3 regions of the Streptomyces sp. NPDC018019 genome follow, and region 2 is predicted to be linked to each of the others. Evidence: riboswitches for the same ligand, from Rfam matches in the RefSeq annotation. Region 2 holds a riboswitch; each other region holds the start of a gene.
What was found. Region 2 has a riboswitch for cobalamin ahead of ACH4FX_RS06020 (CbtB domain-containing protein). Riboswitches for the same ligand answer to the same signal wherever they lie in the genome.
Positions count from the first base shown of each region.

Region 1 (3,596 bases), on a different contig from region 2:
AGATTGATCTCCGCGGGGCTGCCGGCGCCCTCGCAGATCACCGCGTCATGCGTACGGCGCAGCTCCTGGAGGCAGTCCGTGACCGTGCCGAGCAACTGCTCCTGGCGTCCCGCGTGGTAGCCGCGCGCGCTCAGCTCGCCCACCGGCTTGCCCATCAGCACGACCTGGCTGCTGCGGTCACTGCCCGGCTTCAGCAGCACCGGATTCATCAGCGCGCTCGGCTCGACGCGCGCCGCCGCCGCCTGCATCGCCTGCGCCCGCCCGATCTCCGCGCCCTCGCGCGTCACGAACGAATTCAGCGACATGTTCTGCGCCTTGAAGGGCGCCACCTTGACGCCCTTGCGGGCCAGCCAGCGGCAGATGCCCGCCGTCACCACGCTCTTGCCCGCGTCGGACGTGGTGCCCGCCACCAGCAGCCCACCGCCGAGCGGCGCCCCACCCGAACCGTTCACCTGGCACTCCTCGCCGTCCGCACGCTGCTGCTCACTGGGCCCTCCCGGCCGTACGGGACCGTCGTACCGTTCCTGGTGTACGGGACCGCCGCAGCGCCCCGGCCGCCAGCCGGCCCGCGACCGTGGCCGCCAGCGCCGCCACGCTCACCCGGCGCGACAGCGTCACGGCCCGCTCGATGTCCGCCACCGCCACGGGGCGCCCGGCGCCGCCGTTGAGCACCGGCCGGTGCTCGACCCGGCCGCCGTACGCCAGGGTGCCGCCCAGCCGTACGCCCAGCGCCCCCGCGAACGCGGCCTCCACCGGGCCCGCGTTGGGGCTCGGGTGGGACGCGCCGTCCTGCTGCCAGGCGCGCCACGCGCCCCGCCGGTCCGGGCCGGACAGGACCGCCAGCGCGGCGGTCAGCCGGGAGCCGGGGAAGCCGGCGACGTCGTCGAGGCGGGCCGAGGCCCACCCGAAGCGGCGGTAGCGCGGCGACTTGTGGCCCACCATCGCGTCCAGCGTGTTGACGGCACGGAACGCCAGCAGCCCCGGCACACCGGCGACGCCGCCCCACACCAGGGCGCCGACCACCGCGTCCGAGGTGTTCTCGGCGACGGACTCGACCACCGCGCGCGCCATCTGCTGACCGTCCAGGGCCTGGGGATCGCGCCCGCACAGGTGCGGCAGCCGCTCGCGCGCCACGTCGAGATCGCCCGCGGCGAGCGCCCCGCCGACGGCCCGCGCCTCGCGGCCCAGCGAGGTGCCGCCGAGAACGGCCCAGGTGGCGGCGGCGGTCAGCGCGACGGAGGTGGCGGGGGAGCGGCGTACGGCACGGGTGAGCAGCGCGGCGCCGACGGCGGTCCCGCCGGCGCACAGCGCGGTGTGCAGGGCCCCGCGCCCGCGGTCGTCGCGCCACAGGCGGCGCTCCACGGCTGCCGCGGCCCGCCCGAAGGCGGCCACCGGATGGCCGCGCCGGGGATCGCCCACGACCAGATCGCCGAGGAAGCCGAGGGCCGCGCCGCACGCGTAGCCGGCGTGTTCGGCACGCATCGGATCAGACCGCCGTCGCGCCTCGGAGGGGCGGTACGGGGGTACGTCCAGCAGGTCTCGCACTGCGGCCGGGCATGGCGGTAGGTCCTCACTCAGGGTCCGCGCCCTGGTTCGACGGATACGGCGACGAGAGTCTCCTGGCTCCCGGATCGGCGCGTCCCCCGGCCTTCCAGTCCGTACGGAACCCGTGTCCCGGACGCGGACCGTGGCCCTTGCTGGAGGAGCGCTCCCCGGTGACAGTGGCGGGACCGCGCCGGATTCTCACCGGACTTCCTCATCTGTCGCCGATTGGCTCCGGCAGTCCACCACGCTCCGCGAAGCCCGTCAACTCGCGCTTGACCTGCGGCGCGGACCCGTGGCAGGGCCTGTGGGCAAGGACACAGGCACGCGGTGTCCGGGAGACGGCGAGGGCGCCCGGTGGCCGCGGCAGGTGCCGCGGCCACCGGGCGCCCCGGGGACCGTGCTACGGCCGGGTCAGGCCGCGACGATCAGATAGATCCCGTACGCCACGGCCGCCGCGCACAGCGCGAAGCAGACGTACGCACCGGCCCGCGCCGCCCCGGCGGGACCGTCGGCGGCCACCGCCTCGCCCTCCTGGCGCGGCTTGCGGGACGTACCGACGATGCCGAGGGTGAACAGGCCCACGATGCCGACCGTCACGACCAGCGTGACGCCGAAGACCTGGCCGAGCGCTGCCCAGTCGATGCTCATTGCGTTCTCGTTCCTTCGTGGAAGCCGGGGGCGTGCGGGCGGGTCAGCCGGCGGCCGAGCCGGCCTTGGCGCGCAGCTTGGCCGTGTGTGTCTCGTGCGGGTGGGCGGCCACCGGGGCGGCGATCACCGGGGCGGCGACGCCGACCGGGTCGGCGAGCGGCGCGTCGGCCACCGTGGGCGCCGGGATGGTGGCGACGGCCGGAGCGGGCGCGGTCCCGACCGGGCCGGCGGGCGGCGGAGAGACAGTCTGCAGGGCGGCGGTCACCACACCCGCGGGCTCCACGGCCGGACCCTCGTTGACATTGGTGTGGTCCACCGGCTTGCGCCGGGAGGCCAGCCAGATCGCGCCGCAGACCGCGAGCGCGAGGACCGCGACGGTGGCGATGCCCCAGTCGCCCTGGTCCGCCAGCAGCGCGGCACCCGCCGCGACCAGGCCGGCGGCCGGCAGCGTCAGGCCCCAGGCGATCACCATCCGGCCCGCCGTGGACCAGCGCACCACACCGCCCTTGCGGCCCAGCCCCGAGCCCATGACCGAGCCGGAGCAGACCTGGGTGGTGGAGAGCGCGAAGCCGAGGTGGGAGGAGGCCAGGATGGTGGCCGCGGCGCCGGTCTGGGCGGCGAAGCCCTGCGGCGGCTGGATGTCGGTGATGCCCTTGCCCATCGTGCGGATGATCCGCCAGCCGCCCAGGTACGTGCCGAGCGCGATGGCCAGGCCGGCCGAGGCGATGACCCACAGCGGCGGGTCGGCGTGCGGTGCGACGACACCGCCGGTGATCAGCGCGAGGGTGATCACGCCCATCGTCTTCTGGGCGTCGTTGGTGCCGTGGGCGAGGGAGACCAGCGCGGCGGAGGCGATCTGCCCGGCGCGGTAGCCCTTGGCGGTCTCCGCCTCGTCGCGGTTGCGGGCCAGCCGGTAGGTCAGCCGGGTCGCGGCCATCGAGGCCAGACCGGCCACGATGGGCGCGGCGACGGCCGGGATGAGGACCTTCATGACGACGGCGCCGCCGTGCACGCCGCTCGCGCCGACGGACACCAGGGTCGCGCCGATCAGTCCGCCGAAGAGGGCGTGCGAGGAGCTGGAGGGGAGCCCGGCCAGCCAGGTGACGAGGTTCCAGACGATGGCGCCGACCAGTCCGGCGAAGATCACTTCTGGTCTGATGCCGGCGGTCTCGTCGATGATCCCGCCGGAGATGGTCTTGGCGACCTCCACCGACAGGAACGCGCCGACCAGGTTGAGGACCGCCGACATCGCCACCGCGATCCTGGGCTTGAGTGCCCCGGTGGAAATGGTGGTGGCCATGGCGTTGGCCGTGTCGTGGAAGCCGTTCGTAAAGTCGAACACCAAGGCCGTGACGATCACGATCCCGATGAGAAGCGTGATGTGTTCCATTCACCCAGGCAAT
Region 1 covers NZ_JBIRGD010000008.1:251,179-254,774, forward strand. Annotated here, with positions in the region: gene ACH4FX_RS16430 (cobyric acid synthase) at 1-452, opposite strand, end outside; gene ACH4FX_RS16435 (cobalamin biosynthesis protein) at 484-1,482, opposite strand; cobalamin riboswitch at 1,613-1,760, opposite strand; gene ACH4FX_RS16440 (hypothetical protein) at 1,957-2,193, opposite strand; gene ACH4FX_RS16445 (anion permease) at 2,237-3,583, opposite strand.
Region 1: it holds a riboswitch for cobalamin, as region 2 does, so the genes downstream of both, ACH4FX_RS16435 (cobalamin biosynthesis protein) here and ACH4FX_RS06020 (CbtB domain-containing protein) in region 2, are expected to answer to the same signal.

Region 2 (3,596 bases):
GAAGAAGTCGAGGAAGCGGGCGCGGATCTCGGCGGTACGCAAAGGGGGCTCCGGGCGGTCGGGGGAGAAGGTCGGGAGGGCGGGCGGCCGTTACGCGGCGGCCTGCGCCGCCCTGGCGACCGGGTGCAGGGCCGCGTACTCCAGCGGCGCCGACGGGTCGATCGAGAGGTCCAGCGGAGCCGGTCCGGCGCCCGCCCGGACGAGCAGGTCACCGACGGCGGCGATCATCGCGCCGTTGTCCGTGCACAGCCGCAGGGGCGGTACCCGCAACGTAATGCCCGCCGCGTGGCAGCGCTCCTCGGCCAGGGACCGTACGCGGGAGTTGGCGGCCACGCCGCCCACCACCACCAGGGTGCCCACGCCGTGCTCCGTGCAGGCCGCGACGGCCTTGCGGGTCAGTACATCGGCGACCGCCTCCTGGAGGGAGGCCGCGCCGTCCGCGACGGGCAGTTCGCCGCCCCTGTGCCGTTCGGCCCAGCGCGCGGCGGCCGTCTTCAGGCCGGAGAAGGAGAAGCCGTACGGGTCGTCACGCGGCCCGGTCAGCGGGCGCGGGAACGCGACGGCCTTCGGGTCGCCCTCGCGCGCTGCCCGGTCGATCGCCGGTCCGCCCGGATACGGCAGGCCGAAGACCCGCGCGACCTTGTCGAAGCATTCCCCGGCGGCGTCGTCGAGGGTGTCGCCCAGGTGCACGATCGGATCGCGCGCCAGATCCCGTACGAGGAGGAGGGAGGTGTGCCCGCCGGAGACGATCAGCACCATGCAGGGGTTGGGCAGCGGGCCGTGCTCCAGGGTGTCGGCGGCGACGTGCCCGGCGAGGTGGTGCACCCCGTACAGCGGTACGTCCAGCCCGTACGCCAGGCCCTTCGCACCGGCCAGGCCGACCTGGAGGGCGCCCGACAGGCCGGGGCCGGTGGTGACGGCCACCGCGCCGATGTCGGCCATGGTCAGACCCGCCTCGTCGAGCGCGCGGCGGACGACGGGCGTGAGGGAGTGCACGTGCGCGCGGGCCGCGATCTCCGGTACGACGCCGCCGTAGCGCGCGTGCTCGTCCATGCTGGACGCGACCGCGTGCCCGAGCAGCTGCCCGTTCCGGACGAGTCCCGCCCCGGTCTCGTCGCAGGACGACTCGATCCCCAGCACCACTGGAGAGCCTGGAGAGCCCACCGCACCGCTCCTTCGCACCCGCCGGATTCGTTATTGCGAGCTATGTGCAACAACCGTCTCCGACCAGGATACGGCGGCGGGCGGGTGTGACTCCGGGCGTGGCGGTTGACGCCGGTGGCTGTGGCTGCGGCGGTCCGCGTCCGCGCCGCGGCCATGGCGGCCCGCGCCTGTGCCCGTTCCCGTAACGCGGCCACGGCCCCGGGGCGCCGTCGGCTACCCGAGCTCCCCCGCCACCCGGACGTTCCACCGCCCGTCCCGCCCGCTCAGAACCGTCACGGCCAGCGGCGGTACGTCCACCCGCCAGAAGGACGAGGGCGGTGCCCCCAGGGCGCACACCACGGACGCACGGACGACGTCCGGCTCCACCACGGCGACCGTCCGGCCGCCCTCCGCCGCTCGGCCCGCCAGCCAGTCCGCCACCCGGCCGAGCAGCCGGGTCAGCGTCTCGCCGCCGTGCGGCGCGCTGTCCGGGTCGGCCAGCCAGGCGGCGACCGCCGCGGGCTCGGCGGCCATCACGTCCGCCAGGGCCAGCCCGCGCCAGCGGCCCATCGCGCACCCCGCCGCGCCCGGGTCCGGTACGGCCCGCAGGCCCAGCGCCTCGGCCGTCTCCCGGCAGCGCGCGGACGGCGAGGCCAGGGCCCGGCCGGCGGGCAGCGCGGCAGCGGCGGGGCGGGCGGCGCGGGCCCGGCGCAGGCCGCCGGGCGTCAGCGGCTCGTCGGCCGGGAAGCGCACCGCGCGCAGCGCGTCGTCGAAGGCCGGTGAGACCAACGTCACCCGGGTTGTCATGCGCACCTCTTCCGCTCGCGAGAACCTGATGGCGCACAAGGGAACAGTGGGGCGCCCGCCTGTCGCCGTGCGCCCACCAGGGGTCCGCGGCCCCTTGGCCCGGCCGCCGCCACGCGGTACGTTCCCGATGATATTGACGATGACATGACGGAAGCCGGTGGAATTCCGGCGCGGTCGCGCCACTGTGAGCCCGGACCGGTCCCGTACGGGGCCGCCGGACGAGCCAGACCCGTCCTGTCGTACCGATCCACTGTCCGGGACGCGTGTTTTCCCAGGAGGTACCCATGGCCCAGTCCGTCGCGCCGCCGACCACCGGCTCCGCCGCCCCCGCCCCCGCCACCCTGCCGGTCAGGACGGTCCTGCCGTGGGCGGTCTTCGGCGGCGTGCTGATGCTCGTCCTGCTCTACTTCGTCGGCGCCGAACAGGGCGCCACCTCGCTGCTCTCCGGCACCGACGTGCACGAGTGGGTCCACGACGGACGCCACCTGCTCGGCTTCCCCTGCCACTGACCGGGGGCCGCAGATGAACTCCGCCACCGTCAGGTCCCTCCTGGTGCGCGGCATGCTGGCCGGCCTCGCCGCCGGCCTGCTCGCCCTGCTCGTCGCCTACCTGCTGGGCGAACCCCAGATCGACGCCGCCATCGCGTTCGAAAACGCGCACGCCCACGAACACGAGGCGGAGGTCGTCAGCCGCGGCGTGCAGTCCACCGCGGGCCTGGCCACCGGCGTCCTGGTGTACGGCGTCGCACTGGGCGGGATCGCCGCCCTGGCCTACTGCTTCGCGCTGGGCCGGACCGGCCGCTTCGGCCCCCGCGCCACCGCCCTGCTGCTCTCCGGCGCCGCCTTCGCCGCGGTCTACCTCGTGCCGTTCCTCAAGTACCCGGCCAACCCGCCGTCCGTCGGCGACCCCGACTCCATCGGCAGGCGGACCGCGCTGTACTTCCTGATGATCGTCCTCAGCGTGCTGCTCACCGTCGCCGCGGTCATCCTCGGCAAGCGGCTCGCCCCCCGCCTCGGCACCTGGTACGCCACGGTCGCCGCGCTGGCGGCCTTCGCCGTTGCCGTCGGCCTCGCCTACGCGTTCCTGCCGGCCGTCAGCGAACTGCCGGAGGACTTCCCCGCCTTGCTGCTGTGGAAGTTCCGCGTCTCCGCCCTCGCCGTCCAGCTCGCCCTGTGGGCCGCCTTCGGGCTGGTCTTCGGCGAACTGGCCGAACGCGCCGTCCGGGCGCGGCGGGCCGGCGTTCCGCACGGGACGGGCGGGCCCGCCGTACGGTCGGTCCACTGACGCACCACTCCACGGACACCACTACGGCTCCGGCCGCGGCCATCCGCCGCGGCCGGAGCCGTGTACGTGGCGGGGGAGCCGTCGTACGCCCCGCATGGAGCCGTCGTACGTCCCGCATGGCGTCGTACGTCCCGCATGGCGTCGTACGTCCCGCACGGGGCCGCCGTACGCCGCGGTCCCGGAGCCGTGTGCGTCAGGCCGGGGCGGCGAGCAGCAGCGTCCACCACGGCCCGCGCCCGCCGGTGCCGGTGTCGATCCCCACGCCCGCGTGCCGGAACGAACAGTCGGCCAGCACCACCCGGTGCTCCGGGCTGCGCGCCCACGCCCGCACCACCTCGGCGGCGTCGAGCTGGCCGCGCGCG
Region 2 covers NZ_JBIRGD010000003.1:44,679-48,274, reverse strand. Annotated here, with positions in the region: gene alaS (alanine--tRNA ligase) at 1-42, opposite strand, end outside; gene tsaD (tRNA (adenosine(37)-N6)-threonylcarbamoyltransferase complex transferase subunit TsaD) at 91-1,143, opposite strand; gene ACH4FX_RS06025 (histidine phosphatase family protein) at 1,378-1,950, opposite strand; cobalamin riboswitch at 2,059-2,202, shown strand; gene ACH4FX_RS06020 (CbtB domain-containing protein) at 2,235-2,459, shown strand; gene ACH4FX_RS06015 (CbtA family protein) at 2,473-3,234, shown strand; gene ACH4FX_RS06010 (CAP domain-containing protein) at 3,428-3,596, opposite strand, start outside.

Region 3 (3,596 bases), on a different contig from region 2:
GGAGGGCGAGGAGCAGCCCGACGGCGAGCGTGGCCGTACGGGCGGGGCCGGGAGGCGTACGGAACGCAGCCGGGCCCGGGTCCGTTCGAGCTGCGCCGCGCCCTCGCTCAGCCGAAACCGGGGGCGCCATCAGTTGCCCGCCCCGGCGGCCTCGCCCAGGCGGTCCGGATACAGCGTCGCGGCGATCCGCCGTACCGTATCGGCGTTGCCGACCCCGGCGATGGTCGTCTGCTCGGAGCCGATGCGCAGGAATTTCCCTTCCTTGACCGCGCGCAGCCCGGCCGTGGCCGGGAACGTCCGGAGGAAATGTTCGGCGTCGTCGAATGCCTTCTCGTTGGCCGCGGCACTCCCCCGGTTCCGTACGCCGAGCTGAATCCAGTCCGGATTCCTGCCGACCACGTCCTCCCACGACACCGGCCGGAAATCCCCCGCACAGTCCGCGAAGACGTTCCGCGCCCCGGCCTCGGTCAGCACCGCGTTCGCGACCTGCCGGTTGCAGACGGCGACGGGCTGTTTCGTCCCCGCGTCGAAATCGAAGAAGAAATACGACGGCCGCTTCTCCGTAGGCACGTCCGCAACGGCCTTGCGCACCACGGAGACCTTCTTCTCCATCTCCGCGACCAGTTGCACCGCACGCGGCGTCGTGCCCGTGACCTGCCCGAGGCGCCGGATGTCACCCTCCACCGCGGACAGGTCCCGCTGCGGCACCTTCTTGCGCGGCGCGCACGCCGTCGAAGCCAGATAGACGTGCTCGATGCCCGCCGCGGCGAATTCCGCATCGGTCGGCCCGGTCGCCGCCCCGCCCATGTTGCCCATGGACGCGAAGGTGTCGATGTAGAGATCGGCCCCGGAACCGAGCAGTTTCTCCTTCGGGATCACCGTTTTGCCGAGGACCGGCACCCGCTGCGCCTGCGCGTCGAGCCCGGGCGGCAACGTCCCTTTACCGGGCGGGAAGCCGGTACCGACGACCCGGTCGCCGACGCCCAGCCGGAGCAGCATTTCCAGGCTCGACGCATTGCTCGTGACGATTTTCCGCGGCGCCGCGGAGAACGTCGTCCGCCGCCCGTCGCAATCGGTGACGGTGACCGGGAATCCGCCCGCCGCACCGTCCCGGTCGCCCGCTTTCCCGGCCGCCCCTCCGTCGGCACCGCCGCACCCGGTGGCCAGCGCGGCCACCGCCAGCACCGTCACCGCCGAAGTCACCCCCACCGACCGGCCCCTCGGCACCCGTTCCACCCGCTCGACCCGCTTCGCCCGTTCCAGCCGCTTCACGCGAGGACGCATACGTCCGCTCTCCCTGCCTCTCGAACTGCCCGGCGGCCCGCTCGTGCGGCCCCCGGACCAGGTAGTCGAGCGGCCGGCGCCCTGGGTTCCCGCCGTATCGGCATACGGTGCGGCGGCGCATCGGGCCGGTGGCCGGTTCGCCGGCGGGGGTTAGAGTGTCCGGGCCGTGGTGTTCGGGAAGACCGGTGACGACCTTCGGGTCCAGGCCGGAGCGGCCCTCGCCACTGTGATCGGGAAGTTCCCGCCCCTTTCCGTACGCGCCGTCCGCCCGTACGGAGCCACTGGCCGCAGCCCGCGGCCGGGAAGGCCGGGGCGGGCGCGCACACCCGTCAGCCAGGAGACCGGCCACGGCATCTCACGAACTGATCCACGAGGTGCTGGAGCGTGACCACCGGATGCCCCTGTCCGCCGATCCCCCGTCTTCCCCTGCCCCCACCCCTACTACGCCCGTTTCCACCCCGCCCGTCCCATCCACCCCATCCGTCACCGCCGCACCGCTGCCTTCGTTCCACTGGCGGCGGCAGGACACGGTGCGGACCGCGGGACTGATGGCGGTCATCGCCGGGCTGCACGTCGTCGCCTTCGGCGTGCTCTTCCTCCTGGTCGTACCGCACCACTACGCGGTGGGCTCGCAGGTCTTCGGTGTCGGCCTCGGCCTCACCGCCTACACCCTCGGCATGCGGCACGCCTTCGACGCCGACCACATCGCCGCGATCGACAACACCACCCGCAAACTGATGGCCGACGGCAAGCGGCCGGTCTCCGTCGGCTTCTGGTTCGCGCTCGGGCACTCCAGCGTGGTCGTCGCCATGGCCGCCCTGGTCGCCGGCGGCGCGCAGCTCGCGGGCACCCTGCTGGACGACGGTTCGCGCACCCACCAGGTGCTCGGCACCGTCGGCACCACGGTCTCCGGCGGCTTCCTGTACCTGATCGCCGCGCTCAACCTCGTCGCGCTGGCCGGTATCTGGCGGGTGTTCCGCGCGATGCGGCAGGGACGGTACGACGAGACGGAGCTGGAACGGCAGCTCGACTCGCGCGGCTTCATGAACCGTGTACTGGGCCGCTTCACCCGCTCCATCACCCGGCCCGGCCAGATGTATCCGCTCGGCCTGCTCTTCGGCCTCGGCTTCGACACCGCGACCGAGGTGACGCTGATGGTGATGGCGGGCAGCGGCGCGGCGGCCGGTCTGCCCTGGTACGCGATCCTGGTGCTGCCGCTGCTGTTCGCGGCGGGCATGAGCCTGTTCGACACGCTGGACGGTACGTTCATGAACTTCGCGTACCAGTGGGCCTTCTCCAACCCGGTGCGCAAGGTCTACTACAACCTCACGATCACCGGCCTGTCGATCGCCGTGGCGTTCTTCATCGGGACCATCGAACTGGTCACCGTCCTCCACGACAAACTGGACCTGAAGGACGGCGTCACCGACTGGATCTCGTCCATCGACCTGGACAACGTCGGCTTCATCATCGTCGGCCTGTTCGTGGTCGTCTGGGCGGCGGCCCTGGCGTACTGGCGACTGGCCGGCGTGGAGAAACGCTGGTCGGCACGGACGACGGGGGCGGAGGCCGGGGAGACGGGCTGACGGAAGCGGGGGCCGGGGAACGGCCTGACAGGGGCTGGAGGCCGGGAAACGGCATGACGGGGGGAGGCCGGACAGTCGGCGCCTGACCGGGAGGCCGACCACCGACCTCCCGAGCCCCTGCCCTCACGAGCCCCGGGCCCTCAGACTCCCGGCCTCCTGGACCGCCGGGCACCCGGGCTGTCGACCACCCGGCCACCCAGCCCCTACCTCCCCCCTCCCCCCGAACTCCCCTCAATCAGGTCGCCGATCCGGCCGCCGCGCCCGTCTTCAAATCCCGGCCCCAACGGGCCAACTCCGCTTCGAGGTCGAGCGGACGCAGCCGGTCCGGTTCGTCCGGCCCCGGCCAGTTCTCGCGCGGCACACGCCACATGACCTCGAACTCGTTGCCGTCCGGATCCTTGGCGTACACCGACTTGGACACCAGGTGGTCGGTGGCGCCGACCAGCGCGCCCCGCTCCGCCAGCCCCGCCGCCACGTCCGCCAGCTCCCCGAGCGTGCCGACCTCCCAGGCCAGGTGGTAGAGACCCACCCGGCCGTGCTCGGGGCCGGGCGCCTCGGCGCCGACCGCGAACAGCCCGAGGTCGTGGTCGTTGGCCGTCCCCTCGGCCCTGAGGAACGCGGCCCGTCCCGGAATCCCGGTGTCCACCCGGAACCCGAGCGCCCCGGTATAGAAGGCCACCGCGCGCTCCACGTCCCGTACATAGAGCACCGCGTGATTCAGCCGCC
Region 3 covers NZ_JBIRGD010000007.1:11,271-14,866, reverse strand. Annotated here, with positions in the region: gene ACH4FX_RS13890 (FecCD family ABC transporter permease) at 1-130, opposite strand, end outside; gene ACH4FX_RS13885 (ABC transporter substrate-binding protein) at 130-1,203, opposite strand; cobalamin riboswitch at 1,435-1,649, shown strand; gene ACH4FX_RS13880 (HoxN/HupN/NixA family nickel/cobalt transporter) at 1,647-2,870, shown strand; gene ACH4FX_RS13875 (VOC family protein) at 3,106-3,596, opposite strand, start outside.
Region 3: it holds a riboswitch for cobalamin, as region 2 does, so the genes downstream of both, ACH4FX_RS13880 (HoxN/HupN/NixA family nickel/cobalt transporter) here and ACH4FX_RS06020 (CbtB domain-containing protein) in region 2, are expected to answer to the same signal.